DNA from 4 places in the Nocardioides sp. JQ2195 genome. Region 3 is predicted to be linked to each of the others. Evidence: predicted binding sites of a transcription regulator. Region 3 holds the regulator's gene; each other region holds the start of a gene.
The links. The regulator HrcA, encoded in region 3, represses chaperone genes, less so after heat shock. The targets are predictions, from matches to a motif close to TTGGCACTCGNNNNNNNCGAGTGCCAA.
Positions count from the first base shown of each region.

Region 1 (4,778 bases), 2.0 Mb from region 3:
TCGGGGCCGCCGAGCTCGGGGTGGATGTAGAGCGCGTGCACGGCGGCGTCGCAGCGCGGGCAGACCGGCCAACGGCCCATTCGCTCGAGGAGCGCGTCCTGCACGTCCTGGGCGACCAGCCCACCGACGTACGACGCCCCTGCGGGCCATTGCTCAGCCCACCATCGTCGCTCGCTGACTGCGTCCTCCAGCACGGAGACGATCTCGGGGTTGGCGACCCCGGTGGCCTCGAGGTCACGCATCACGACGGCGCGGGCGTTGAGGAGTCGGTCGGTCACGAGTCCATTGTGCGTCGTGGGCGGTGACGACGGGCTCAGTGCTTGGTGAGTTCCTTCGGCAGCAGCGACCTCAGCTCGCTGGGGAGTTCCTTGAGCGCCGGCACGATGTCGGCGATCAGGTTCTTGCCGCAGGTCGTGGTGAGGTAGGCTGCGAGGGAGTTCACGTTGCTGCGTTGGGTCGAGCTCAGGTCGGTGTAGGCCTGGATCGCCGTCGATGCCTTGTCCAGCTGCGGGGCGATGTCGATCAGGACCTGGATGCCGTCGACCGCATCCTTCGGCATGTCCTCGGGAAGTCCGTCGGCCACGACCTGAGCCACTTGTTGCAGGATCTGGTCGGACGAGCTGCCGTGCAGTGCTTCCTGGGTGTCGGTGCAGAACTGCTCCCCGGTGACCGGCTGGGTGGTCTGAGCGGTCGGCTCCTCGGAGGGCTCCTCGCTCGGGGCGTCACTCCCCTCCCCACCCGGTGCAGCGCTGGCCGAGGTGGTCGGCTCCGGGCTCGAGTCGCTGTCCTTGTCGTCGTCGCCGCACCCGACGGTCACGGTGAGCACGAGCAGGAGCGGCACAGCCACGAGAGATCTACGCATGGCCTCGATCCTAGAGGTCGGCCCAACCCGTTCTTGTCTCCAGTCGTCAGGAGGCGGGCCGCAGTTCGACTTGGGCAGGCACCAAGAACTGCCCGCTCGCGCCACAACAACTGCACGCTGGCGCAGCAAGAATTGCCCGTTCGCGGAAAATGGGGAACGACCCCCGGGACGAATCCCGGGGGCCGTTCGGTGAAGCTGTCTCGCGTGGTGGCGAGGACTCCGATCGGGAACCGATCAGAAGTCCATGCCGCCCATGCCGCCCATGCCACCGGTCGGGTCGCCCATCGGGGCGGCCTTCTCCGGCTTGTCGGCGACGACGGCCTCGGTGGTGAGGAACAGCGCGGCGATCGACGCGGCGTTCTGCAGGGCCGAGCGGGTCACCTTGGCGGGGTCGATGATGCCTTCGGCGATCATGTCGACGTACTCGCCGGTGGCCGCGTTGAGGCCGTGGCCCGACTCGAGGTTGCGGACCTTCTCCGCGATGACGCCACCCTCGAGGCCGGCGTTGATCGCGATCTGCTTCAGCGGGGCGTCGGTGGCGACGCGCACGATGTTCGCACCCGTGGCCTCGTCACCCTCGAGCTCGATCTTCTCGAACGCGAGGTCGGCGGCCTGGACCAGCGCCACGCCACCGCCGGCGACGATGCCCTCCTCGACGGCAGCCTTCGCGTTGCGAACGGCGTCCTCGATGCGGTGCTTGCGCTCCTTGAGCTCGACCTCGGTGGCCGCGCCGACCTTGATGACTGCAACGCCGCCGGCCAGCTTGGCCAGGCGCTCCTGCAGCTTCTCGCGGTCGTAGTCGGAGTCGGAGTTCTCGATCTCGGCACGGATCTGGTTGACCCGGCCCTCGATCTGGGCCTGGTCGCCCGAGCCCTCGACGATGGTGGTCTCGTCCTTGGTGATGACGACCTTGCGGGCCTGGCCGAGGAGCTCGATGCCAGCCGACTCGAGCTTGAGGCCGACCTCCTCGGAGATGACCTGGCCACCCGTGAGGATCGCGATGTCCTGCAGCATGGCCTTGCGGCGGTCACCGAAGCCCGGAGCCTTGACGGCCACGGACTTGAAGGTGCCACGGATCTTGTTGACGACCAGCGTGGACAGGGCCTCGCCGTCGACGTCCTCGGCCAGGATCAGCAGCGGCTTGCCGGACTGCATGACCTTCTCGAGCAGCGGGAGCAGGTCCTTGACGTTGGAGATCTTGGAGTTCGCAATGAGGACGTAGGCGTCCTCGAGGACCGTCTCCATGCGCTCGGGGTCGGTGACGAAGTAGGCCGAGATGTAGCCCTTGTCGAACCGCATGCCCTCGGTCAGCTCGAGGTCGATGCCGAACGTGTTCGACTCCTCGACGGTGATGACGCCTTCCTTGCCGACCTTGTCCATCGCCTCGGCGATGGCGTCACCGACGGTGGTGTCGCCACCGGCGGAGATGGTGGCAGCAGACGCGATCTGCTCCTTGGTCTCGATGTCCTTGGCCATGCCGAGCAGCTGCTCGGACACGGCGGCGACAGCGGTCTCGATGCCACGCTTGAGACCCATCGGGTTCGCACCCGCGGCCACGTTGCGCAGGCCCTCTCGGACCATCGCCTGGGCGAGCACCGTGGCGGTGGTCGTTCCGTCACCGGCGACGTCGTCGGTCTTCTTGGCGACCTCCTTGACGAGCTCGGCCCCGATCTTCTCGTAGGGGTCCTCGAGCTCGATCTCCTTGGCGATCGAGACACCGTCGTTGGTGATCGTGGGGGCGCCCCACTTCTTCTCCAGGACGACGTTGCGGCCCTTGGGGCCAAGCGTCACCTTGACGGCGTCGGCGAGGGTGTTCATGCCCCGCTCGAGACCGCGGCGCGCCTCTTCGTTGAAAGCAATCAGCTTCGGCATAACTCCTGCGATTCCTTGGTGCTAAGAGTTGGAACGGAGTCGGAGAGCTGCCCGCGACGGACGATCCGGCTGACCCGGCGGACCCTTCCCGCCGACGCTTCGGACCTCAACTCACCGGTCCCGTTGTTGTCACTCTCATGACGAGAGTGCCAGCCTCATGTTTAGCACTCGACCCCGGCGAGTGCAAATGTACGTCGTTCCGGAAGGTGACCGACCGGAGAGCCGACCGAGCAGGGCGAACCGTCGAGGATGCCCGTTCGCGCATCAACAATTGCCCGTTCGCGCATCAACAATTGCGCGTTCGCGCATCAAGAGTTGCCCGTTCGCGCGACGAGGTCGGCGAAGGGATCGGCGTTGCCGGGGAGCAGGTCGAGATAGAGGCCGGGCTCGATCAGCTCGAGCTCGCTCACGGCCAGCGTGCCGTCGGCCAGGCGCATCATGTCGACGCGGGCGTAGTCGAGACCGGCGCCCGTGATCGCCTCGGCGGCCGCGACTGCCGCCAGGGCGAGCTCGGCGTGCTCGGGCACGATCGGGACAGGCATGCTGCGACCGCCGTACTCCTCGTGGACCCGGATCTCACCGTCTCCCGGCAGCTTGTTCACCTGGGAGACCACCTCTCCGCCGATCACGAAGACGGACGCCTCCCCCTCGGTGCGCACCGACTCGACCAGGGGCTGCACCACCCACGGGCCGACGGTCAGGCCGGAGAGGCGCTGGTCGTCGGCGGCCTCGACCACCACGACGCCCACCCCCGCGGCGCTCACCCGGCCCTTGAGGACGGCCGGGTTGTGGCGGTCGAGGGCGGCCTCGAGCCCGCCGCGCAAGTTGCTGTCGTCGAGCAGGCCGGTGGGTACGACGGCCACCCGCTCGCCGAGCTCGATCAGGTAGGACTTGTCGGCGTTCCACTCGAACACCGCGGCGCCGTTGAGCAGCGTGGTCAGCTGGTCCACGCGACGGGCCCACGCCATGAAGTCGTCGTGGCGGCGGTGGTAGTCCCAGGTGGACCGCACGGCGATGACGTCGGCGGCGGCCCAGTCGACCTCGGGGTCGTCCCAGCTCACCCAACGGGACTCGACGCCCCGCTCGGCGAGGGCAGGGACCAGGGCCTCGCCTCCGTGCTCACCGTCCGGCAGCAACGAGAAGGTCACCAGGAGCGCACGGGTCATCCGGGTGGCGGTCAACTCGCACGGGTGGCCACGGTGAGCAGCACGGCTGCATCGGTGACCGCCTCGAGGTCGTGGCGCTCCTGCGGGATCAGCAGGTAGTCACCCTCGGCACCCTCCCACGTCGACCCGCCGGCGTGCAGCCGCACCTGGCCACGCAACACCTGCAGAGTCGCCTCTCCGGGGGACTCGTGCTCGCCGAGCGAGCGGCCCTCCACCAGGGCGATCACGGTCTGGCGCAGGTCGTGCTCGCGCCCACCGTGGACGGTCGATGCGGACCGGCCGGCAGAGGCCGCTCGGGCCGCCTCGATCTGGGTGTCGACCAGCTGCTTCAGTGATGTGCTCTCCATGGACCCACCCTACTCAGTCGTGGAGGCTCGGAAGGAAGGACGGAAGCTCGTCCCGAGCCTGCTGCACCAGCTCCCAGCCCGAGGCACCGAGCGTGACCACGGAGACCGGGAAGATGCCGAGGTTCTCGCGGTCGATGTGCTCGGACAGCTCGCGGAACAGCTCGGAGACCACGTCGTCGAATCCCGGGTCCTCCGGGTCCAGGCCGCCGATGGCGGCGTCGAGGGAGCGGTGCTCGCCCTCGAGCTGCTGGACCTCCTCGACGAACTCCCCCTGGCTTCGCATGGCGGTGAAGATTCCTCGTTCCTCGCGCCGGACGTGGACGTCGAGGTGCGCCACGAGGCGCTCCATCAGCCGGCTCGCACCGGCCCGGTCGCCCGCCCCGAGCGCGCGGCGTACTTCGTGGGCGTCGTCGAGCAGCGCGTAGTGCTCGTCCATCAGCTCCGCGATCGGAGGCACCCCACGGCAGCCGCAGTGCTCACACATGTCGGTCCGCGCCCCGGTCGGCGGGATCCCACCCGCGCTGCGGCGCC
Region 1 is NZ_CP050902.1:691,163-695,940, reverse strand. It holds gene ncot_RS03255 (hypothetical protein) at 1-278, opposite strand, end outside; gene ncot_RS03250 (hypothetical protein) at 314-862, opposite strand; gene groL (chaperonin GroEL) at 1,097-2,734, opposite strand; gene ncot_RS03240 (hypothetical protein) at 3,043-3,900, opposite strand; gene ncot_RS03235 (cupin domain-containing protein) at 3,912-4,247, opposite strand; gene ncot_RS03230 (hemerythrin domain-containing protein) at 4,261-4,731, opposite strand; gene narI (respiratory nitrate reductase subunit gamma) at 4,724-4,778, opposite strand, start outside.
Region 1: the regulator HrcA is predicted to act here: its motif matches at 2,896-2,922, upstream of groL (chaperonin GroEL).

Region 2 (4,778 bases), 1.9 Mb from region 3:
GGCCCTGGCTGATCGCTACGAACGCCATGGCACGGGGTGCGGGGAGCACCCGATCTGGCTGCTCAAGGGCGTCGACCGTGGCGTCCCGACCCCGGACTGCGACCACCCCTGGCTCTGGTGAGCCGGGCCCTGGCCCTGGCTCCGGCCCTGACTCCGGCTCCGGCTCCGGCTCCGACAAATGCAGCCGAGCCGGCACGGGTTGACCCAGGTTCAGGTCAACGCGCGCCGGCTCGGCGTCGTGAGGCTCCACCCGCACCGACTCGGCGCAGGTGGGTCAATCAGTGGCCGTGGCCGTGACCGTGACCGGCCGCCGACTCATCCTCGTCCTCGGGCTTGTCGACGACCAGGGTCTCGGTCGTCAGCAGCATCGCGGCGATCGAGGTGGCGTTGACCAGCGCGGAGCGGGTCACCTTCACCGGGTCGAGGACGCCCTGGGCGACCAGGTCGCCGTACTCGCCGGTGGCGGCGTTGTAGCCGTTGCCCACGCCGAGGTCACGGACCTTGGTGGTGATGACGTAGCCGTTGTCGCCACCGTTCTCGGCGATCCAGCGCAGCGGCTCGTCGGCGGCCTTGCGCACGACGCGCACGCCCACCGCCTCGTCACCGGTCAGGCCGAGGTTGTCCTCGAGCACGGAGACCGCGTGGATGAGCGCGGACCCACCACCGGCGACGATGCCCTCCTCGATCGCGGCTCGCGTCGCGGAGACGGCGTCCTCGATACGGTGCTTCTTCTCCTTCAGCTCCACCTCGGTGGCGGCGCCGACCTTGATCACGCACACGCCACCGGCCAGCTTCGCGAGACGCTCCTGGAGCTTCTCGGTGTCCCAGTCGGAGTCGGAGGCCTCGATCTCGGCCTTGATCTGGTTGACCCGGCCCTCGACCGCGGCCGAGTCACCGGCGCCGTCGACGATCGTGGTGTTGTCCTTGGTCACCACGATGCGGCGAGCCTGACCGAGCACCTCGAGTCCGACCTGGTCGAGCTTGAGGCCGATCTCGGGAGCGACGACCTGGCCACCGGTGAGGACGGCGATGTCCTCCATCATGGCCTTGCGGCGGTCACCGAACGCGGGGGCCTTGACGGCCACGGCGTTGAAGGTGCCCTTGATCTTGTTGACGACCAGGGTCGAGAGCGCCTCACCGTCGACGTCCTCGGCGAGGATGAAGAGCGGCTTGCCGGCTGCGATGACCTTCTCCAGCAGCGGCAGCATGTCCGCGATCGCGGAGATCTTGCCCTGGTGCAGGAGGATGTAGGGGTCCTCGAGGACGGCTTCCATGCGCTCGGCATCGGTCACGAAGTACTGCGAGATGTAGCCCTTGTCGAACTGCATCCCCTCGGTGAACTCGAGCTCGGTGCCCATGGTGTTGGACTCGTCGACGGTGATGACGCCGTCCTTGCCGACCTTGTCGAACGCCTCGGCGAGCAGCTCACCGATGTGCGAGTCGCGCGAGGAGATGGTGGCCACGGAGGCCATGTCCTCCTTCGACTCGACCTCGCGAGCGGCGTCGCGCAGCGCCTGGCCGACGGCCTCGGCGGCGGCGTCCATGCCGCGCTTGAGGCCCATCGGGTTGGCGCCGGCGGCCACCGCACGCAGGCCCTCGTGGACCATCGCCTGGGCGAGGACCGTGGCGGTCGTCGTGCCGTCACCGGCGACGTCGTTGGTCTTGGTGGCAACTTCCTTGGTCAGCTGCGCGCCAAGGTTTTCGAACGGGTCGTCCAGCTCCACCTCACGGGCGACGGTGACACCGTCGTTGGTGATGGTCGGGGCGCCCCACTTCTTGTCGAGGACGACGTAGCGGCCCTTGGGGCCGAGCGTCACCTTGACGGCGTTGGCCAGGGCGTCGACGCCCCGCTCCAGCGCGCGACGAGCGTTCTCGTCGAACTCAAGAATCTTCGGCATGGCTTCTCCTCACAAAAGGGAGATAGTCCCTAACGAGTCGCAGCCGAAATCGCGTTTCAGACCTGCGAGCCGTTAGGGACTATCGGGAAATCAGGAAACGATCGCGAGGACGTCGCGGGCGGAGAGGATCAGGAACTCCTCGCCGCCGTACTTGACCTCGGTGCCGCCGTACTTGCTGTAGATGACCTTGTCGCCGACCGCGATGTCCAGCGGGATGCGCTCGTCGCCGTCCTCGTTGAAGCGGCCGGGGCCCACTGCCACGACCTCGCCCTCCTGGGGCTTCTCCTTCGCGGTGTCGGGGATGACCAGGCCCGAGGCCGTGGTCTGCTCCGCCTCGAGCTGCTTGACGATGATGCGGTCCTCGAGAGGCTTGATGTTGACCGACACGATGTCGACCTCCACTTTCTCCACTTGAATGATCAGTTGGTGACGGACTCCGGGAACGGGGCCAGCCAAGAAGTTCGAGCCTGCAGTGGAGCACGCCGTCGCGGGGGTCGTGCTCGTTGCAAGCGCTGGCACCCTCATGGTGAGAGTGCCAGAACAAACGCTAGCACTCTCGCCAATGGAGTGCCAGAGACGGGGTCGCCACAATCGGCTGACAGACTGCGGGCATGGATCTCGACGCGTTCCGCTGGCTGCTGACCGACGACGGGCAACGGCTTCTGGAGACGGCCGGGAATGCGTACGCCGACCACGACGGCGATCCGGTCCGCTCCGCCGCCGCCGTGCGCAAGGTCGAGCAGGACGCCGACCGCGCCGCCGCGGCGCTCACACAGGTCGGGCTGCGGGTGAAGGCAGTGGCCAAGTTCGGCACCGACGCGATGCAGATGTTCTTCACCCCGGATGCCCTCGAGCAGGCCACCCACGCCCGGGTCGCCGCCCATCGCGCGGCCCGGCTGGCCGCCGCCCAGCCGGCGAGCGTGATCGACCTCGGCTGCGGCATCGGCGGCGACCTGATCGCCTTCGCCCGGGCCGGCCTCACCGTGGCCGGCGTCGACCTCGACCCGGTCCGGGTCGAGGTCGCCCGAGCCAACCTGGCCGCGCTGGACCTGGCCGGCGCCGTGCAGGTCGCCGACGGCACCACGCTCGACCTCTCGGGCTTCGGCGCGGTCTTCGCCGATCCTGCGCGCCGCGGCGCCCGGGGTCGGGTCTTCGACGTGGAGGGGTGGACTCCCCCGTGGTCGTTCGTCACCTCCCTCCTCGAGCGCGCCTCGGTGGTCAAGGTCGCCCCCGGCATCCCCCACGAGCTGGTTCCCGCCTCCGTCGAGGCCGAGTGGGTCAGCGAGGGCGGCGAGGTGAAGGAGGCTGCCCTCTGGTCGTCGTACCTCGCCACGGCCCGGCGCCGCGCCACCGTGATCGGCGACGGTGGGTTGGCCAGCATCACCGAGGAGGACGACCCCTACGACGGTCGTGAGCGGCCGGTGCGGGCCCTGGGCGAGTTCCTCTACGAACCGGACGGTGCCGTCATCCGTGCCGGACTGGTGACCGCTGTCGCCGGCGGCGTCGACGGCGGCCTGCTCGACGAGCACATCGCCTACGTCACCTCCGACGCGTCCTTCCGCTCACCCTTCGCCCGCGGCTACCGGGTCATCGAGACGCTCCCCTACCGCGAGAAGCCGCTCAAGGCAGCGCTGCGGGCACGCGGCATCGGAAGGCTCACGATCAAGAAGCGCGGGGTCGACATCGTGCCCGAGGTCCTGCGCAAGCGACTCTCCCTCCACGGGGAGCAGGAGGCCACGTTGGTGATGACCCGCGTGGCTGGCGAGGGAACGGCGCTGCTGGTGCAGCCGTTCGGTCGGGGCACGGAGTCCCCGGGCGTGCCACTGATCAGGTGAGGCGCAGGTCGAACACGTGTTTCCAGCGGTGGGTGACCACCGTCGCGTCGTCGGCTGGGTCCCTGGGGGTCCCGGTGTAGGTGAGCCCGAGCCGCAGGGTTGCGTCGGTGGTGTCCTCGGCGACCTCGAAGAGCAGCCACCTCGCGTCGTGGACGTCCATGTCGTCGGGTCGTGAGGAGATCTCCACGAGCTCGCTGTCATACATCGCCACCGGCCGGGCGCCGTCCAACCTGTAGGTCGGCTCGCCGTACGCGGTGTCCCGCGAGACGTACTCGCCGGCCACCTCCTGGCCGAAGTAGGTGTTGATGTCGATGGTTGCCTTCACCAGCACCCACGACCTGCCCGGTGCCGCCCAGCCGGCCGGACCGAACCAGGGCACCGGGTCCAGCGCACGGACCTGGCAGTCCGTGCCGTTGAAGGTGACGCCGTCGGCAAGCTCCACCCGACGCTGCGGCGGGCACTGGTGGTCACGCAACCGCGGCAGGTGCCCGGGCGCGTAGGCGCTGCCCGTGTCGTGCGTGGGCACGGGGTCATAGGGGTCCACCGCGAGCTCCCGGCCGTCGTAGTCCACCACCAGCCGGACTTCATCAGGGTCCTCGGGGACGGTGACCACCCAGTCGTTCTGCGCCTCGCGATCCAGCGGGAACCTGCGCCCGTCGACGTCGAGCCAGAGGTTCCACTCCACGTTCTCCCGAGCCAGCATCCAGGTGTCCCCGGCCACCGCGGACGGCGTCAGCTCGTCGATCTCGATGAACGCGGTGCCGTCGCCTGCTTCGGGAGACACGTCGCCGCCCTCGCCCATGGGCAGGCTGCTGGTCGCCACGGACCGCGGTTTGCTGACCAGGAACTCGTAGCCCGCCGTGGGGAGGGTGAACGTGACCGGGAGGCCCTCGATCTGCGCCTGCGCGGGGAACACCTCGCCCACGTCGGCCCTGCGTTCGTCGTCACCGAGCGGGCCGCCGGAACAGCCGGAGACGAGCAGGGTGGACGCCAGCAGGGCCCCGCCGAGTGTTCGCATGACCGCCTTCTGCCCCGTGCCCGGCCA
Region 2 is NZ_CP050902.1:794,842-799,619, reverse strand. It holds gene ncot_RS03810 (hypothetical protein) at 1-121, shown strand, start outside; gene groL (chaperonin GroEL) at 279-1,898, opposite strand; gene groES (co-chaperone GroES) at 1,989-2,285, opposite strand; gene ncot_RS03795 (class I SAM-dependent methyltransferase) at 2,510-3,733, shown strand; gene ncot_RS03790 (hypothetical protein) at 3,726-4,751, opposite strand.
Region 2: the regulator HrcA is predicted to act here: its motif matches at 2,446-2,472, upstream of groES (co-chaperone GroES).

Region 3 (4,778 bases):
GTCGTGCGGTGGCCTCCTTGAGGAACTCCCGCGAGTCCGAGATGGCACCCAGCGTGCCGGTGCCACCGCCGGTCACGTCGAAGCGGGCACTGCCGAGCTTGCGGAACACGTCGCGGTCGTGGTCGGGCAGCCCGAGCAGCTCGCAGATGACCAGGAACGGCACCGGGAACGCGAAGGTCGGCACCAGGTCGACCACCTCGTTGCTTCGTGCGGCCGCAGCGATCTCGTCCAGCTGTCGATCGACGATGCGCGTCACCATCGGTCGGATCCTGGCCAGCCGGTGCATGGTGAACTCCGGTGTGATCAGCCTGCGCAGCCGGGTGTGGTCGGGTGGATCCGTGAAGCCCAGTCCCCCGATGTCGCCGTCGGCGGCGCCACGCCGGCCGACGTACGGGCGGATGTCGGTGCTGTAGGCCTTCGGCTCCATCAGCACCTGTCGGCCCTCCGCAAGGCCGGTGACCAGCCAGACGTTCATCCCCAGCAGCGTGGTCAGGTGGTGCACCGGGTCCTCGGCACGGGTCGCGGCCAACCGTTGCGGCGGGTCGAAGCCGTCACGCCTCAGCGGCCAGCCCAGTGAGTCCGGCACGTTGTCGAGCGCGGACAGGTCGAGGGTCTGCGCCGGCACCAGGCGCAGCAGGGTCTTGCGCACCAGGCCCTGCAGGTGGCGCTTCATGCGAGTCATGCCTCCAGCGTTGCTGAATCAGCGGTGATCCACATCAGGATTTTCCCCGACCCGTCCCTTCCCTGCGCCGGCCTCCGGTCAGGACCACCTCGGGGTCCGGGCCAGCAGCGCCGCCACGGCCGCCACTCCGGCGGTCGAGGTGCGCAGGACCTCGCGGCCCATGCGCACCGGCTGTGCGCCTGCGGCCAGGAAGGTGGCCAGCTCCTCGTCGCTGATCCCGCCTTCGGGTCCGACCACCACGACCATGGTGGCATCCGGTGCCAACGCCACGGCGGACAAGGGCAGCGTGGCGTCCTCATGCAGCACGACGGCACCATCGGCCGAGCCCAACAGCTCGGCCACCGCGTCGGTGCCGGCCAGTGGAGAAACCGTCGGGAACCAGCTGCGACGGGCCTGCTTGGCGGCCTCGCGGGCCGTGGCGGTCCACTTCGCGTGGGACTTGGCCACGCGTTCCCCGCGCCAGACCGCCACCGAGCGGGAGGCCGCCCACGGCACGATCACGTCGACCCCGATCTCGGTCAGCACCTCGACTGCCAGCTCAGCACGGTCCCCCTTGGGCAGGGCCTGCACCACGGTGATCGACGGCTGCGCCTTCTCCTCGACGTGCACGTCGGCGACCTCGACGGTGAACACCCGCTTGCCGGTGGTGGCCACGACGCCGGGTGCCGACGTGCCGACCCCGTCGGTGAGCACGACCGACTCACCGACCCGAAGGCGGCGTACGGCGACCGCGTGGTGCGCCTCGTCCCCGGTGATCTGGACGACCGAGCCGGCGGCGACGCCCGCGAGCGTCGGCACGAGGTGCACGGGGAGAGTCATCAGTGGTTGAACGCGTCGCGCAGTCGGCCGAAGACGCCCTTGTGGCCGGCCTCGACGTTGCCGGTCGGGGCCTCCTCTCCTCGCAGGTTGGCGAGCTCGCGCAGGAGCTCCTCCTGACGGGCGTCGAGCTTGGTCGGGGTCTCCACCACCACGGTGACGACCAGGTCCCCGCGTCCCACGTTGCGCAGGCCGGGGACGCCCTTGGCCCGCAGGACCTGCTCGCTCCCGGACTGGGTGCCCGGCTTCACCTCGAGCGGGAAGCTCGTGTCCACGTCGGAGTCGGCGTCAGCGACGTCGGCCTCGAGCGTCGGCAGGGTCAGGGTCACGCCCAGCGCGGCCGCGGTCATCGGCACCGTCACCGTGCACCGCAGGTCGGAGCCGTGACGGGTGAAGGTCTCGTGGCGCGCCACGTGGATCTCGACGAACAGGTCGCCGGCCGGGCCACCTCCGGGGCCGACCTCGCCCTGGCCGCTGAGCTGGACCCGGGTGCCGGTGTCGACACCGGCCGGGATCTTGACGGTCAGGCCGCGACGCGACCGGACGCGACCGTCGCCGGCGCAGTCACGGCAGGGGTCCGGGATGATCGAGCCGAAGCCGCGGCAGGCAGCACACGGGCGCAGGGTGCGGATCTCACCGAGGAACGACCGCTGGACGTGGGCGACCTCGCCCGCCCCGCGACAGGTCTCGCAGGTGATCGGCTCGCTGCCCTCGGCGGCACCGCCCCCGTGACAGGTCTCGCAGACGACCGCCGTGTCGACCTTGATCTCGCGCGTGACACCGAAGGCCGCCTCCGCGAGCTCGATCTCGAGGCGGATCAGGGCGTCCTGGCCGCGGCGTACTCGTGCCTTGGGCCCGCGGCCGGCCTGGCCGGCGCCACCCTGGCCGCCGAAGAACGCGTCCATGATGTCGGTGAAGGAGAACCCCTGACCCTGGCCGAAGCCGCCGGCGCCGCCCATGCCTCCGCCGAACGGGTCGCCGCCACGGTCGTAGGAAGCCCGCTTCTGCGGGTCGCTGAGCACCTCGTAGGCCAGCGAGACCTCCTTGAACTTGTCCTGGGTCTCCGGATCCGGGTTCACGTCGGGGTGCAGCTGGCGGGCCAGCTTCCGGTACGCCTTCTTGATCGCGTCGCCATCCGCGTCGCGGGAGACGCCGAGGATTTCGTACAGGTCCTGTCTCATGAGTCCTTCTGGTTCGTTGGGAGGATGGTTCGTGTTCGTGGGGGGTCTCAGGCCTCGTCGAGGATGCGGGAGACATAGCGGGCGACGGCACGCACCGTCGCCATCGTGCCGGGGTAGTCCATGCGGGTCGGCCCCACGATGCCGAGCGAGGCCAGTGCCTGCTCCTCCGGGCCGTAGCCGGTGGCGACGACACTCGTGGTGGCCAGCTCCTGGTAGGGGCCCTCGTGGCCGATGCGCACGGTGACCGTGTCACCCGTGCCTGCCTCGCCGAGCAGCTTGAGCAGGACGACGTGCTCCTCGAGCGCCTCGAGGATGGGACGGATCGTGGTGTCGAAGCCGTCGCCGAACCGGGCCAGGTTGGCGGTTCCGCCGACCGCCACCCGTTCGTCGGAGCGGTGGTCGGACATCGCCTCGACGAGCGAAGCGACGACAGCGGTGGCGACAGGTCGCCCGCCCTCCGGCAGCTGGTCGACCACGTCGTCCAGGGCGGTGGCGGCCGTGGCGATCACCTCGCCGATGACGGCGCGGTTGACCAGGGTCCGGAGCGGGGCGAGGTCTTCCTCCGGCAGCTCGCCGGCGAGCTCGACGACGCGCTGCTCCACGCGACCGGTGCTGAGGATGAGCACCAGCAACAGGCGGTTGGGCGCCAGCGCCACGATCTCGACGTGCCGCACCGTGCTGCGACTGAGCGTCGGGTACTGCACGACCGCCACCTGGCGCGTCAGCTGGGCGAGCAGCCGGACGCTGCGCTGCACGACGTCGTCGAGGTCGACCGCGCCCTCGAGGAAGGAGGAGATCGCGCGCTGCTCCGGCCCACTCATCGGCTTGACCGTGGTCAGCTTGTCGACGAAGAGCCGGTATCCCTTGTCGGTGGGCACCCGGCCGGCGCTGGTGTGCGGCTGGGCGATGAACCCCTCCTCCTCGAGCGCGGCCATGTCGTTGCGCACCGTGGCGGGCGAGACACCCAGCTTGTGGCGCTCGACCAGGGCGCGCGACCCGACCGGTTCCTCGGTGGAGACGTAGTCCTCCACGATGGCGCGCAGGACGGCGAGTCGACGGGCCTCGACCATGTGGCTCACCTCTCGTCCTGGCTCGGTGGGTGCTGACGCTGTGCACCCGGGGTCTGGCAGTGGGGCTGTGGGCGGCACCCCGGGGTCAAGATTGGCACTCCGAAACACCGAGTGCCAATGCTACTCGCCCGGACCTCGGAAGCCGAAGACGCTGGACGCGGGCCTGATCACGTTCCGGTCGTGGGCCGCCAGCTCGCGCGGATCTCTCCGCGCCCCTGGCGTGGTTCCGGACCTCCAGCACCAGGCGAGCGTGCAGGGGCGTCCGCGCGCTGCTCCCACTCCCACTAGTCTGGCCGGATGCCTGACTCCCTGACTGCGGTGGCCGATCGGGTCTGGGTCGCCCGCCACGCATGGTTCGACGTCAACGTGACGGTGATCGGTGGGGAGGCCGGCCTGGTCGTCGTCGACACGCACGCCTCCCTGGACGCCGTGCGCGACACCCTGGCCCGGGTCAGGGAGGTGAGCTCCGCACCCGTGGTGGCGGTGGTCAACACCCATTCCCACTTCGACCACGTGCTCGGGAACGCCGTCTTCGAGGACGTGCCGGTCCTGGCCCACGAGGAGACCGCCGCGGCCCTGGCCGCGTTCCGCGACGACCGACCGACGTACGACGGGGAGCGCGCGGCCGAGGTCGATGCCTCGCCGGTCGTGCTCCCGACCGACACCTTCTCGTCGGCGCGCGTGGTGGACCTGGGCGACCGGCAGGTCGAGCTGTTGCACCCCGGCCGTGGTCACACCGCGGGAGACGTCGTCGTCCGCGTTCCTGACGCCGATGTGCTGCTCACCGGTGACCTGGTCGAGGAGTCGGCTCCCCCGGCGTACGGCGAAGACTGCTGGCCGATGGAGTGGCCCACCTCGCTCGACCTGGCGATCTCCCTGATGACGGACCGGACCGTGGTGGTCCCCGGGCACGGAGCCGTGGTCGATCTCGACTTCGTGCACCAGCAGCGCGGCGAGATCGGCATCGTCGCCGAGACCATCCGCGACCTTGCCGGACGCGGCGTCCCGGCGTCTCAAGCGCTGGCGCAG
Region 3 is NZ_CP050902.1:2,682,688-2,687,465, forward strand. It holds gene ncot_RS12655 (cytochrome P450) at 1-682, opposite strand, end outside; gene ncot_RS12660 (16S rRNA (uracil(1498)-N(3))-methyltransferase) at 761-1,501, opposite strand; gene dnaJ (molecular chaperone DnaJ) at 1,501-2,679, opposite strand; gene hrcA (heat-inducible transcriptional repressor HrcA) at 2,727-3,749, opposite strand; gene ncot_RS12675 (MBL fold metallo-hydrolase) at 4,047-4,778, shown strand, end outside.

Region 4 (4,778 bases), 800 kb from region 3:
CGTGACCGCGATCGCCACCCCCGAGGTGGTGCTGGTGCCCGGGCTGGCGGTCGGTGCGGACGGGATGCGGCTCGGCCGTGGAGGTGGGTCCTACGACCGGGCCCTGGGCCGGGTGCCGGTCGGCACCTTCACCTGCGTGCTCCTGCACGACGCCGAGCTGCTCGATGCCGTGCCTTCCGAGTCGCACGACCGGCTGGTGACCGCCGCGGTGACGCCGTCCGGCGTACGCCACTTCCGTTCGCCCTAGCCGGGTCCGCCCAGCCGGGTCCGCCCAGCCGGATTCGCCCTACCCGGTTCGGCCCAACGCGGTTCCGCCCATTCCGGTCCGGCGCCCGGTCCCGGCCAGCCGGGGCCGGTCTAGTCGCCCGGGGTCAGCGTGAGCCGGTGCTCCTCACGGGCCTCGACGGCATCCTTCGTGAAGGCCCAGGGCAAGGTCTTCCCCTCGACGAACAGCTCTGCCTGGTCGGTGTAGTTGGCGTGGAAGGCGTGGCCGGAGTTGCCGGTCAGGTTGATCCAGCGCGAGTCGTCGAAGTCGGCCAGCGAGACCACCATCCGCATCGAGGGCGCCGAGGTGACCTCGTAGCCCTCGGCCGCATTCCACGACGTCGCGTTGACCAGCGAGCTGCCGCCACCGATCTTGTGACTGCGGTTGAACAACGCCTCCACTAAGCCGATCCCGGAAGTGCCCAAGGTCTGGTTGCGCAGCTCGAGCCGGTGCAGCTGGCCCCACTCCCACTCGCCGGGTCGTCGTGACATGAGCCGGATGATCTCGTCGCTGGCGGCGAGGAGGGCGGCCCGCAGGATGTCGTCGCGGGTCTCGACGTCGTCGGTGGACCGGTCGTCCCAGTAGGGATCGGCCGGCCGCTCGACGAGGTCGGACACCACGGTCCACCAGCGGCTGCCACCGTCGGGGCGGATCGACTCACGCATCTCGTCGGCGAAGGTCAGCTCGAGCAGGTTCTTCCAGACCACGTTGAAGTAGGCGGCTCCGGCCGAGCCGGTGCCCTGGCGGTGGTCCCATTCGGCCAGCACCTCCTGGCCGTCGTTGCGATAGCCGTCGGGCAACCGGATGTCGAGCAGGTGCGGCACGAGCACGTCGGCCAGCGCCGACCGGTCATCGGTCTGCAGGTCGGTCATCTCGTCGATCGACAGCTCACCTTCGGCAGTGATCAGGTCGCGGATCCGCTGGGAGCGGTAGCCGTGGTCCCAGTCGTCGGTGAGGTAGAGCGGGTAGGAGTCGTCAACCACCGCCTGGTTGGCGGTGACGATGAAGCCCTCCTGCGGGTCGAACAGCTTCGGCAGCGCGTCGAAGGGGATGTACTTCCCACTCCAGTCGTTCTCCGGCAGCCATCCCTCCACGGGGAGCGAGCCGTCGTTGCCGGACTTGCGGATCGGGATGCGACCGGGCGCCTGGTAGCCGATGTGGCCCTCCCGATCGGCATACACCAGGTTCTGCGCCGGCACCGCGAAGTCCGCCGCGGCGGAGCGGAACTCGTCCCAGTTCGACGCCCGGTTGAGCTCGAGGATCGCGTCGGCGGTGTTCGAGGGCTCCAGCGCGGTCCACTTCAACGCCACCGCGTAGCCGTTGCCACGATCGGGTCCGTCCGGTGCGTCTGCGTTGGCGCCGACCGTGCTCAGCTCCTTCGAGACGTCGGAGAGCAGCGGGCCGTGATCGGTCTCCCTCACGGTCAGCTCGAAGTCGTCCGCGTCGCGGACCTCGATGGTCTCGGTCCGCGTCTGCAGCGGACGCCGCTTGCCGTCGTACGTCCAGGAGTCGCCGGCGACCTTCTCGAGGAACAGGTCGGTGACGTCGGGGCCGAGGTTGGTGAAGCCCCAGGCGATGTCGGCGTTGTGGCCGATCACGACTCCGGGGACGCCGGCGAAGCTGAAGCCGGAGGTCTCGAACGGGCAGGCGTCGGAGACAGTGCGGCAGTGCAAGCCGACCTGGTACCAGATGCCCGGCAGGCTGGTGCCGAGGTGCGGGTCGTTGGCCAGCAGCGGGAACCCGGTGGCGGAGTGCTCGCCGTCGACGACCCAGCTGTTGCTGCCGATGCCGTCCCCCTCGCCGAGCAGGGCGGGGATCGCGTCCATGGTGTGCTTCGCCGCGGTGAGCGCGTCCACCTGGTCGGCGGTGTACGCCGGTCGCGCCGGGTTGCGGGTGCCGGGACGCGTGGCGTCGGGTTCGTAGCGACCGTCGACCAGCGCGCCCTGGTTCACGATCGGGTCGTGGTCGGCGAAGGGATAGTCGGGGTAGAGCTGATCCACCTGGTCGGGGGTGTGGTTGACCGAGAGCAGCACACGGGCGATCTCGTCGTCCATGTTGCCGCGCAGGTCCCACGCCATCGCCTTCAGCCAGGCCAGCGAGTCGACCGGGGTCCACGGCTCGGGGTGGTAGTCGAGCCCACCCGCGCGGAGCACGGTGTACTCGAGCGAGATCTCCGACGGTGACCGGCCGTCGAGGTAGGCGTTGACGCCGTCGGCGTACGACTCGAGCGCGGAGCGGGTCTCGGGCGTGAGCATCGCCAGCTCGCGCTCCGCGACGCGACGCCAGCCCATCGTGCGGATCGTCTTGTCGGTCTCCAGGGTGGTGCTGCCGAACAGCTCGGACAGGCGACCGGAGGTGATGTGACGCCGGATGTCCATCTCGTAGAAACGGTCCTGCGCGTGCACGAAGCCCTGGGCCTGCATCAGGTCGGCCGTGGAGTCGGCGTAGATCTGCGGGATGCCGTTGTCGTCGCGGATCACGTCGACGTCGGCGTCGAGGCCGGACACCTCGATCTCGCCGTCCATCTGGGGGAACGAGTGGCGCACCAGCACCACACCGGTGATCGTGCCCGCCAGCAGCACCAGCACGAGGAAGGAACATGCCCAGACCGCCCAGCGAGCGCCCCACGGCCAGGCCCGAAACGCCAGCCAGCGCTCCTGCAGGGTCACCTGATCTCCCGATCCACCCCGGCATTCTCCCCGTGGGGTGGGGTCACGACGCGGAGGACGCGCTGGAGGTGGACGACCCGGAGGTGGAGCTGCTGCTCGAGCTGCTGGAGCTGCTGCTCGTGGAGCTGTTCTTCGACGCGCCGTCCTTGGAGGGGCTGCCGTTGGAGCCGCTGCCGCTGGTCGACTCGCTGCCGCCGGAGCTCGAGGACGTGATCGTCGAGGAGGAGCCGCTGCGCGAGTCGGTGCGGTAGAAGCCCGATCCCTTGAACACCACACCCACGGCGTTGAACACCTTGCGCAGCCGGCCGTGGCAGTTCGGGCAGACGGTGAGCGCGTCGTCGCTGAACTTCTGGACCTGCTCGAAGGCGTGCTCGCACTCGGTGCAGGCGTACTGATAGGTGGGCACTGGCCGGAATCCTCCGAGGAACGTGATCAGGAATGCGTGGTCGGGAGGACTGGCACTCAGTCATCCCGACTGCCAATGATACGGCACCTGTGGAGAACCGATTCACGTCGCTCCGGATCGACCTAGCCTCACCGGCATGGCTGCGAACACTCCCACCGACCTGCGCCGACGCCTCGCCGACGTTCATCACACGATGCGGCGCGCCGTCCTCGGCAGACGCCGCCTGCTGTGTGCCCTGTGCGTGGTCGGAGCCGTGTTCGCCGGGTTGCGGGCCCTCGCCCCGGCGCCGCCGTCCACGGTGCCAGTCACCGTCGCCGCGCGCGACCTGCCCGCGGGCAGCACCGTCGCGGCCGGCGACGTGGAGACGGTCGGCTTCCCCGAGGGCACGGTCCCCACCGACACCAGCGACGCGGCGTACGCCGTCGGACGCACGACGACCGGGCCGCTGCGGCGCGGAGAGCCGATCACCGACGCGCGACTCGTCGGCGCGAGCCTGCTCGAGGGGTACCCGGGCCTGGTCGCGATCCCGGTGCGGATCCCCGACGACGGCGCTGCCGCACTGCTTCGGGTGGGCGACCGGATCGACCTGCTGGCCACCGATCAACGCACCGGCGCCACCGAGCGGGTGGGGGACGACATCCCTGTCATCGCCCTGCCGCACCGAGACGTCTCAGGGCAGCAGAATGCGCTCGCCGGGCGCCTGATCGTGGTCGGCACCACGTCCGAGCTGTCCGAAAAAGTAGCTTCTGCCTCGGCGACGCGTTATCTCACTGCCACGATTTCACGCTAGCGTGTGCTGCTGTCCAATGCCCCCTCAAGCACCTGGAGGGGCACCCAATCCTGAGAAGGAGAACCCAAAGTGGATGGATTCAAGAACTTCCTGCTTCGCGGGAACCTGGTGGAGATCGCCACCGGTCTGATCATGGCGCTGGCGTTCGCCGACGTGGTGAGCACCTTCACCAACTGGCTGACCGCCCTGCTGCCCGACAGCCTCGACGACGTCTTCAGCAACGAGCTGAACTCGTTCGGCGCCTTCCTGAACGCCGTGATCGCCTTCATCATCATGGGTGCCGTCGTCTACTTCCTGGTCGTGGTGCCCTACACCAAGGCCAAGGAGCGGTTCTTCCCGAGCGAGATCGCCGGACCGACCGAGCTCGACCTGCTCGCGCAGATCCGCGACCAGCTCGCCGCACGTCCCTGATCCACCTGTTCCACTGACGAGGTCCGTCCCTTCGGGGGCGGGCCTCGTTCGCTCTTCCAGCCCCACGCCGGCGCGCCACCGCGGTCCGACCGACATGCAGCTGACCCGTATGCCGACCCGGCCCACGCTCAGCTCAAGGCGAAACCACCGCAGCTGCATGTCGAACGGATCGCCAGTCCCCGGACCATGGCCACACGCACCTCGTCCGGCTTGAGCATCACGTCCTCCCAGACGAAG
Region 4 is NZ_CP050902.1:3,478,060-3,482,837, forward strand. It holds gene ncot_RS16515 (5-formyltetrahydrofolate cyclo-ligase) at 1-247, shown strand, start outside; gene ncot_RS16520 (penicillin acylase family protein) at 358-2,934, opposite strand; gene ncot_RS16525 (FmdB family zinc ribbon protein) at 2,978-3,340, opposite strand; gene ncot_RS16530 (SAF domain-containing protein) at 3,477-4,130, shown strand; gene ncot_RS16535 (MscL family protein) at 4,200-4,541, shown strand; gene ncot_RS16540 (DUF559 domain-containing protein) at 4,670-4,778, opposite strand, start outside.
Region 4: the regulator HrcA is predicted to act here: its motif matches at 3,390-3,416, upstream of ncot_RS16525 (FmdB family zinc ribbon protein).